Regions from separate parts of the Streptomyces flavalbus genome, predicted to be linked through region 1. Evidence: riboswitches for the same ligand, from Rfam matches in the RefSeq annotation. Region 1 holds a riboswitch; the other holds the start of a gene.
The links. A riboswitch is a leader RNA that binds a small molecule or an ion and turns the genes downstream of it on or off. The one in region 1 is predicted to bind cyclic di-AMP.

Region 2: it holds a riboswitch for cyclic di-AMP, as region 1 does, so the genes downstream of both, ACFQZ6_RS26540 (M23 family metallopeptidase) here and ACFQZ6_RS14730 (transglycosylase family protein) in region 1, are expected to answer to the same signal.

What each region holds. Positions count from the first base shown of each region.
Region 1 is NZ_JBHTEB010000001.1:3,310,387-3,314,589, forward strand. It holds gene ACFQZ6_RS14720 (FtsB family cell division protein) at 1-112, opposite strand, end outside; gene eno (phosphopyruvate hydratase) at 223-1,503, opposite strand; gene ACFQZ6_RS14730 (transglycosylase family protein) at 1,828-2,517, opposite strand; cyclic di-AMP (ydaO/yuaA leader) riboswitch at 2,521-2,703, opposite strand; gene ACFQZ6_RS14735 (transglycosylase family protein) at 2,886-3,902, opposite strand; gene ACFQZ6_RS14740 (cytochrome P450 family protein) at 4,067-4,203, opposite strand, start outside.
Region 2 is NZ_JBHTEB010000001.1:5,917,382-5,921,584, forward strand. It holds gene ACFQZ6_RS26530 (M16 family metallopeptidase) at 1-180, shown strand, start outside; gene ACFQZ6_RS26535 (M16 family metallopeptidase) at 177-1,565, shown strand; cyclic di-AMP (ydaO/yuaA leader) riboswitch at 1,768-1,935, shown strand; gene ACFQZ6_RS26540 (M23 family metallopeptidase) at 1,948-2,715, shown strand; gene ACFQZ6_RS26545 (GntR family transcriptional regulator) at 2,927-3,622, shown strand; partial or broken gene ACFQZ6_RS26550 (HPr family phosphocarrier protein) at 3,815-4,095, opposite strand.

The DNA of each region.
Region 1 (4,203 bases):
AGCGGCGGGCCTGGCGGCGGGTCTGTGAGCGGTAGACGCGGGCCGCCGTCTGCTCACCGAGCAGCTTGAGTCTGGTGGTGGTGGAGAACCGGTCCCGGTCCTTCACGGCCATGCCCCGCCTCCGTCTCGTCCCGCCGCACACGCGCGTACGTCCCCGCACACGGTACGGGACCGGGTACGGGGACGTACGTACGACTGGCTACGCCTTGCCAGCTTCCAGGCTCAGCCCTTGAAGCGCGGGAACGCGCTGCGGCCCGCGTACACCGCCGCGTCGTCGAGGATCTCCTCGATGCGCAGGAGCTGGTTGTACTTGGCGACGCGCTCGGAGCGGGCCGGGGCGCCCGTCTTGATCTGGCCGCAGTTGGTGGCGACGGCGAGGTCCGCGATGGTGACGTCCTCGGTCTCACCGGAGCGGTGCGACATCATGCACTTGAAGCCGTTGCGCTGGGCCAGCTCCACGGCGTCCAGGGTCTCGGTCAGCGAACCGATCTGGTTGACCTTGACCAGCAGCGCGTTGGCCGCGCCCTCCTCGATGCCGCGGGCGAGGCGCTCGGGGTTGGTGACGAACAGGTCGTCGCCGACGAGCTGCACCTTGTCGCCGAGGCGCTCGGTGATGGTCTGCCAGCCCGCCCAGTCGTCTTCGAACAGCGGGTCCTCGATGGAGACCAGCGGGTACGCCTCGACCAGCTCGGCGTAGTAGTCCGTCATCTCGGCGGCGGAGCGCTCCTTGCCCTCGAAGACGTAGGAGCCGTCCTTGTAGAACTCGGACGCGGCCACGTCGAGCGCGAGGGCGATCTGCTCGCCGGGGGTGTAACCGGCTTCCTTGATCGCTTCGAGGATGAGGTCAAGGGCCGCGCGGTTGGAGCCGAGGTTCGGGGCGAAGCCGCCCTCGTCGCCGAGGCCGGTGGCCAGGCCCTTGCCCTTCAGCACCTTCTTGAGGGTGTGGTAGACCTCGGTGCCCCAGCGCAGCGCCTCGGAGAACGACTCCGCGCCGATCGGCGCGATCATGAACTCCTGGATGTCCACGTTGGAGTCGGCGTGCGAGCCGCCGTTCAGGATGTTCATCATCGGCACCGGCAGCAGGTGCGCGTTGGGGCCGCCCAGGTAGCGGAAGAGGGGGAGGTCGCTGGCCTCGGAGGCGGCGTGGGCGACGGCGAGGGAGACGCCGAGGATGGCGTTGGCGCCGAGGGAGCCCTTGTTGTCGGTGGCGTCCAGGTCGAACATGGCCTGGTCGATCAGGCGCTGCTCGGTGGCGTCGTAGCCGACCAGCTCCGGGCCGATCTGCTCGATCACGGCGAGGACGGCCTTCTCGACGCCCTTGCCCTGGTAGCGGTTGGGGTCACCGTCGCGCAGCTCGATGGCCTCGAAGGCGCCCGTCGAGGCGCCGGACGGGACGGCGGCACGACCGGTGCTGCCGTCGTCGAGGCCGACCTCGACCTCGACCGTGGGATTGCCTCGGGAGTCCAGGATTTCCCGGGCTACGACGACGTCGATGGACGGCACGAGCATCTCCTTCATGGATGTGACGTGGGTCAGCAGTACCGCAGTGGGTGCTGCGTCAGTACCGCGGTGGGTGCTGCGTCCTGAGCCTAACCGGCCGGGGGCCGTCGGCTCGCCCTCCGACCCCCGGTAGAGCAGAACCGAGAGTAAATTGTTTCCGAACGGAACAAAGAGCGGACCGGACGGTTACGGGAAGGGAACCGGACGGCTACCGGAAGCGGGCGTGAAACACCCCGCCCCGGCGCGTACGGGGGGACACGCGCCGGGGCGGGGGGTCTGTACGGCCACGGGACCGCTACGGGCCTACGTGACTGGACCGCTACGGGCCTACTTGAGGTTCAGTTGCTGGCCCGGGTAGATCAGGTCGGCGTCCTGGACGATGTCGTCGTTCAGCTTGAACAGCTTCGCCCAGCCGCCCTTGACGTCGTGCTCCGCGGCGATCGTGCTGAGCGTGTCGCCCTTGACGACCTTGTACTCGCCGTCGCCCTTCTTGACCTTCTTGCCGGTCGGGGGGGTGACGGTCTGCTTCGCGGCCGGGCGCTCGGCGGAGCGGGAGGTGCTCGGCTGCTCGGTCTCGCGGGTGGTGGTGTCGGTGGCCCCGGCGCCGGAGCCGGTGTCCGTGGCGCCGCCGCCGTTGTACGCGGCGCTGGACAGGCCCGTGCCGCAGACCGGCCAGGCGCCCTTGCCCTGGCCCGCGAGGACCTTCTCGGCGATCTGTATCTGCTGGGCCTTGCTGGCCTGGTCGGCGGTGGCGGCGTACTGCGTGCCGCCGTACGCGGCCCAGGTGGAGGCCGAGAACTGGAGGCCGCCGTAGTAACCGTTGCCGGTGTTGATGGACCAGTTGCCGCCGGACTCGCACTGGGCGACGGCGTCCCACTCGGACGCGGTGGCGGCGGAGGCGCTGCCAGCGGCCATCAGCGGGGCGGCGACGGCCGCGGCCCCGGTGACGCCGACGACGGCGATGGCGCGGACGGTCTTGGACGGACGGCGGTGCTTGCCCTTGCCGGAAAACAGCATGGATGATCCCCTCACCGACGCCTGCGAGGTGAGCTGTCGGGTTCGGGCCGGTTGAGTTGCCCGGCCACACCTCTCTTTACGAGAGGCGCGGCTTCACCCCTAGCCGGTTCGGCGGTGAGTTTCCTCAACCGCCGGTTCCGGCGCCTACCTTGGGTCCCCCGCTCCTGCCTGCGGCGCTTGACGCGACGACTGTTCCCGGGCGGCCACTGGCAGGATTCGGCGTTGCGGCGGCCGGGGCTCGTGTTGGCGAGCGGTCATGACCGTAGACACGCGATCCGCGGAATTTCAAAGACGATCAGGGCTTCTGAGACTCATCCCACACTTCCACTGAACCGGACATTACGTGCGAAGTGCGCCCTTAACTCCCGCTACTTTCCGCCCGTTTCGACCCCTACTTCCAGGGTCTGACCGGGAAGGATGAGGTCCGGGTCGGCTCCTACGGCGTCCTCGTTGGCCTCGTAGAGCGCGCACCATCCGCCCTTGAGGTCAAGGGAGTCGGCGATATAGGTCAGATTGTCCCCGGGCTGGACGGTGTAGGAGCCGTCGGCGGCGGTGGAGGACTCGGTGGCGGCGTCGCGGGAGGCGTCACGGGACGCGTGGCGGCCGGAGGATGCGGCGCGGGCGCCCTCGGCGGGGTCCTCGTCGGCGCTGTCGCCGCGGTGACGGCCGCCGCCGGTGCTGGCGTCCGAGGAGTCGCCACCCTGGAGGGAACTGTCGGAGTCGTCGCTCCTCGTGGTGGCGGAGGGGGAGTTGTGGGGGGCGACGGAGTCCGCGTCGGAGGTCGATCCGGAGGGCGTGTCGGCGTCCGGGTCGGAGTCGGAGGTCGCGTCGGAATCGTCCGCGTCGGTGGACTTGTCGGACTTGGGCGACTTGTCCGTACTCTTACCGCTGCCGTCCGTGTCCTCTGACCTGGAGTCAGCGGAGTCGGAGGACCCGGTGGAGTCGCCGGACGACGCGGAGGGCGCCGGGGAGTCCGCCGCGAGCCCCGTGTCGACGTTGGCGGAACCGGCGTCCTTCGACAGTCCGGAGAGCAGCCCGCAGGCGGGCCAGGCACCGGGGCCCTGGTCGGCGAGTATCCGCTCGGCGACGGCTATCTGCTGCGAGCGGCTGGCGAGGTCGGCACTGGCCGCGTAGTCGAGACCGCCGTACGACTCCCAGTCGTCCTGCGAGATCTGGAGGCCGCCGTAGTAGCCGTTGCCGTTGTCCGCGCTCCAGGAGCCGCCGCTCTCGCACTCGGCCACCTGGTCCCACACGGTGCCGTCGGCGGCGCTGGCGCCGGATGCGCCGAGCAGCGGGATGGCGATGGCGGAACCGGTGACTCCGGCGGCGACGAGGAGGGCCGGAGCCTGGCGGGGGCGACGGTGACGACCGTTCCCGGAGAGCATGTCGGGACCTTTCGCAAGACAGCGGTGACCAGCGCGGCGCATGGTGCTGCTGCGTCGCGTTGATGGGTGAACGTATCGGCAGACGATCACTTGTCACAAGTTAATGCCGCGCAGATCACGTGAAGATCACAGAGTTGAGCGCGTGTCACCTTTGCGCCGAGGTGTCAACTTTGCTCCGGAGAACGCTCCGCCCCTTCCGGCTGAAGGGGCGTGAACTCCACGGGCAGGGTGCGCAGTCCACGCATGATGAGCCCGCCGCGCCACCTCAACTCCGCTGGTTCCACGGCGAGTCGGAGGTCCG
Region 2 (4,203 bases), 2.6 Mb from region 1:
CAGCTCGCCCTGACCGCCGTACAGCGCGTCCTGGACGTGACGGCCGAGGAGGTACAGGAGGTCGCCAAGGCCCGCCTGCGCCCCGACAACCGCGCGGTGCTCGTCTACGAGCCCGTCGCCCCGGCGGAGACCGACACCGACGACACCGAAGCCGACGAGACCGAGGAGGCGGCCCAGTGACCGAGCTGGCCACCATGGAGTTCCACCCCCAGCCGCAGGCCGGTGAGCCCAAGCCGTGGGCGTTCCCGGCGCCCACGCGCGGGACCCTCGGCAACGGCCTGACGGTGCTGCGCTGCCACCGCCCCGGCCAGCAGGTCGTCGCCGTCGAGGTGCTGCTGCACGCGCCGCTGGACGCCGAGCCCGCCGGTCTGGACGGCGTCGCCACCATCATGGCGCGGGCGTTCTCCGAGGGCACCGACAAGCACTCCGCGGAGGAGTTCGCCGCCGAGTTGGAGCGCTGCGGCGCCACCCTCGACTCGCACGCCGACCACCCCGGCGTCCGGCTCAGCCTGGAGGTCCCCGCCTCCCGCCTGGCCAAGGGCCTCGGCCTGCTCGCCGACGCGCTGCGGGCGCCCGCGTTCGCCGACAGCGAGGTCGAGCGGCTGGTGCGCAACCGGCTCGACGAGATCCCGCACGAGCTGGCCAACCCCTCCCGGCGGGCCGCCAAGGAGCTGTCCAAGGAGCTGTTCCCGGCCGACTCGCGCATGTCGCGCCCGCGCCAGGGCACCGAGGAGACCGTCGCCGCCATCGACTCCGCGGCCGTACGCGCCTTCTACGAGCGGCACGTCCGCCCCGCCACCGCCACGGCGGTCGTCGTCGGTGACCTCACCGGCATCGACCTGGACGCCCTGCTCGGCGACACCCTCGGCGCCTGGACCGGCGCCCCGGCCAAGCCCCGCCAGGCGCCCCCGGTGACCGCCGACGACACCGGCCGCGTCGTCATCGTGGACCGCCCCGGCGCCGTCCAGACGCAGTTGCTGCTCGGCCGCGTCGGCCCCGACCGGCACGACCGCGTCTGGCCCGCGCAGGTGCTCGGCACGTACTGCCTGGGCGGCACCCTCACCTCCCGCCTGGACCGCGTCCTGCGCGAGGAGAAGGGGTACACCTACGGCGTACGGGCGTTCAGCCAGGTGCTGCGCTCCGCCCCCGACGGCACCGGCGCCGCGATGCTCGCCATCAGCGGCTCGGTCGACACGCCCAACACCGGCCCCGCGCTCCAGGACCTGTGGACGGTGCTGCGCACCCTCGCCGAGGGTGGGCTGACCGACGCCGAGCGGGACGTCGCCGTGCAGAACCTCGTCGGGGTGGCCCCGCTGAAGTACGAGACCGCGGCGGCCGTCGCGAGCACCCTGGCCGACCAGGTCGAGCAGCACCTGCCCGACGACTACCAGGCCACGCTGTACCGGCAGCTCGCCGCGACCGGCACGGTGGAGGCCACCGCGGCGGTCGTGAACGCCTTCCCGGTGGATCGCCTCGTGACGGTCCTCGTGGGCGACGCGGCGCAGATCAGGGAGCCCGTCGCGGCGCTCGGCATCGGCGAAGTCACCGTCGTGTCCGCCGAGTAGCGGCACGCGCGCGTGGGAGCCCTGGTGACCGATCCGTCACCAGGGCTCCTCTATACCCGGCTTATGCCCGTTTTCGTAGGAAGACTGGCTGTCTGCCCTGTGGGATGCGCTACAAAAACCGGGTTCTGTTTGGGAATTGAAAGCCGTCCCGCTTAGCGTCATCCGGGCTGTCCGTCAGGCAGTGCGCCGCGCCCGCGGCACCGGACAGTCATCGCCGAGTCCCCGTACGGCGCGAGCCAGGGGAGCCGGGGACCCAACCACACAGTCCCTGGGGTGAATCGGACGCCCGCGCGTGCCGCGAGGGGGCCCGTAGGAGACCTTCCTGCTCCGAACCCGTCAGCTAACCCGGTAGGCGAGAGGGAAGGAAAGGACCAGCCACTCCATGGCGTTCACCCGCCCCGTCGGGAAGCACCGCCGTACCGGCCGCACCAAGCGCACCACCGCCCACGCGGCGGGCGTCGCGGCCCTCACCACCACCGGCGTCGTCGGCACCCTGGCCGCCGCCCCGGCCCTCGCCGCCGAGCCCGTCGCGCAGCAGACCGGGCTCACCCCCGTCGTCAGCATCAACGACACCGTGGCCCAGCGGGTGGACGCCCAGGCCGCCGCGCAGCAGCAGGCCGCCGAACTCGCCGAGGCCAAGCGCGAGGCGCAGGAGGCCGCGCGCGAGCAGGCCGCCGCCGCGGCCAAGAAGGCCCGCGCGGCCAAGGAGCGCGCCGCCCGCGAGGCCGAGCGCAAGCGCCTGAACACCTACGTGTCGCCGATCTCCGGCTCCTATGTCTCCACCGGCTACCGCTCCGGCGGCGCCCTGTGGTCCTCCGGCAGCCACACCGGCATCGACTTCCACGCCGCCAGCGGCACCGCCGTGCACGCGGTCGGCTCCGGCACCGTCGTCGAGGCGGGCTGGGCCGGGGCGTACGGCAATCAAGTAGTGATCAAGATGGTGGACGGCACGTACACCCAGTACGGCCACCTGTCGTCCATCGCCGTCTCGGTGGGCCAGACGGTCACCCCGGGGCAGCAGATCGCCCTGTCCGGCGCCACCGGCAACGTCACCGGACCGCACCTGCACTTCGAGGCGCGCACGTCCGCCGACTACGGCACGGACATCGACCCGCTCGCGTACCTGCGCGCGCACGGCGTGAGCGTGTAGCACCACCAGGCACCGCCAGGCACCGCCAGGCTTCGGCCCACCCACCCCGCCCCGGCCCACGAGCCGGGGCTTTCGGTGTTTCAGGGGCTCGTTTGTCCAAAAAATATCCATGGTTTCCAGGCCGCCGTCGGAAATTCCGGCTCATTGCAATAGAGTCACTGAACACACGTCAATCGTCGACGTTTCACGGGGATTAAGACGGAGGTCGGTCATGCGTATTCCGGCGCACTCGGTGTGCACGGCGATCCGGGACGACATCGTCGCGGGTGTCTACGAGCGCGGCAGCCGGCTCACCGAGGAACTGCTCGCCCGCCGCTACGGCGTCTCCCGCGTCCCCGTCCGGGAGGCCCTGCGCACCCTGGAGGCGGAGGGCTTCGTGGTGACCCGGCGGCACGCGGGCGCGTGCGTCGCCGAGCCGACCGAGCAGGAGGCCTCCGACCTGCTGGAGATGCGGATGCTCCTGGAGCCGCTCGCCGCCTCCCGGGCCGCCCAGCGGCGCACCGAGGCCCATCTGAAGGTGCTGCGCGGGCTGGTCAGGCTGGGCCAGGAGCGGGCCAGGCGGGGCAACAGCGACGATCTGCGCTCCCTGGGCGGCTGGTTCCACGAGACGCTCGCCCAGGCGTCCGGCAGCCCCGCCCTGATCGCCATGCTGACCCAGTTGCGGCACAAGATCGCCTGGATGTACACCGTGGAGGTGCCCGCCGGGCCGGTGGAGTCCTGGGCGGAGCACGGCGCCATCGTGGACGCGGTGGCGCGCGGCGACGCGGAACGCGCGCGTGCGCTCACCGCCCTGCACACCGAGCGCGCGACCGGCGCGCACCGGCTGCGCTTCACCGTGGGCGCCGACCGCGCGGAACGTGTGAGGACTTCGCAACATCCCGTAAACATGCCGAGCCTGCGGCATTAACACGGGCGCCGTATACAAAGAGGGGATATTCGGTGGGGGCTCTTTCTGCTGCCCTTTTCCGACCGTGAACGTGCGCGTTAATTATCGCCCATGGGTAAATGCGGGCACGAAAACGTGGAGACTGGAAAAAACGGTGGAGCCGCGCCGCCCGGAATGGGCGACGCGGCTCCACCGCGTGCTGTCGAGCGCCGGTCAGACCGTCTCGGGCAGCTCTTCCAGGCCCTCGGCGACCAGCTTGGCCAGCCGGTCGAGAGCGGCGTCCGCGCCCTCGGCGTCGGACGCGAGGACGATCTCCTCGCCGCCCTGCGCGCCCAGACCCAGGACGGCCAGCATGGAGGCCGCGTTGACGGGGGTGCCCCGGCCTTGGCGATCGTCATCGGGACGCCTGCGGCCGTGGCGGCTCGGACGAAGATGGAGGCGGGGCGGGCGTGGAGGCCCTCGGCCCAGCCGACGTTGACGCGGCGCTCAGCCATGTGATGCTGCCCTTCGTGTTCAGGGTTGTCTAGACCAGTGTCCCACAACGTGAAGCATGTCCGGAACGGAACCGTGCCCGCCCCTTCCGGTGACGCCGGACCGCGGCC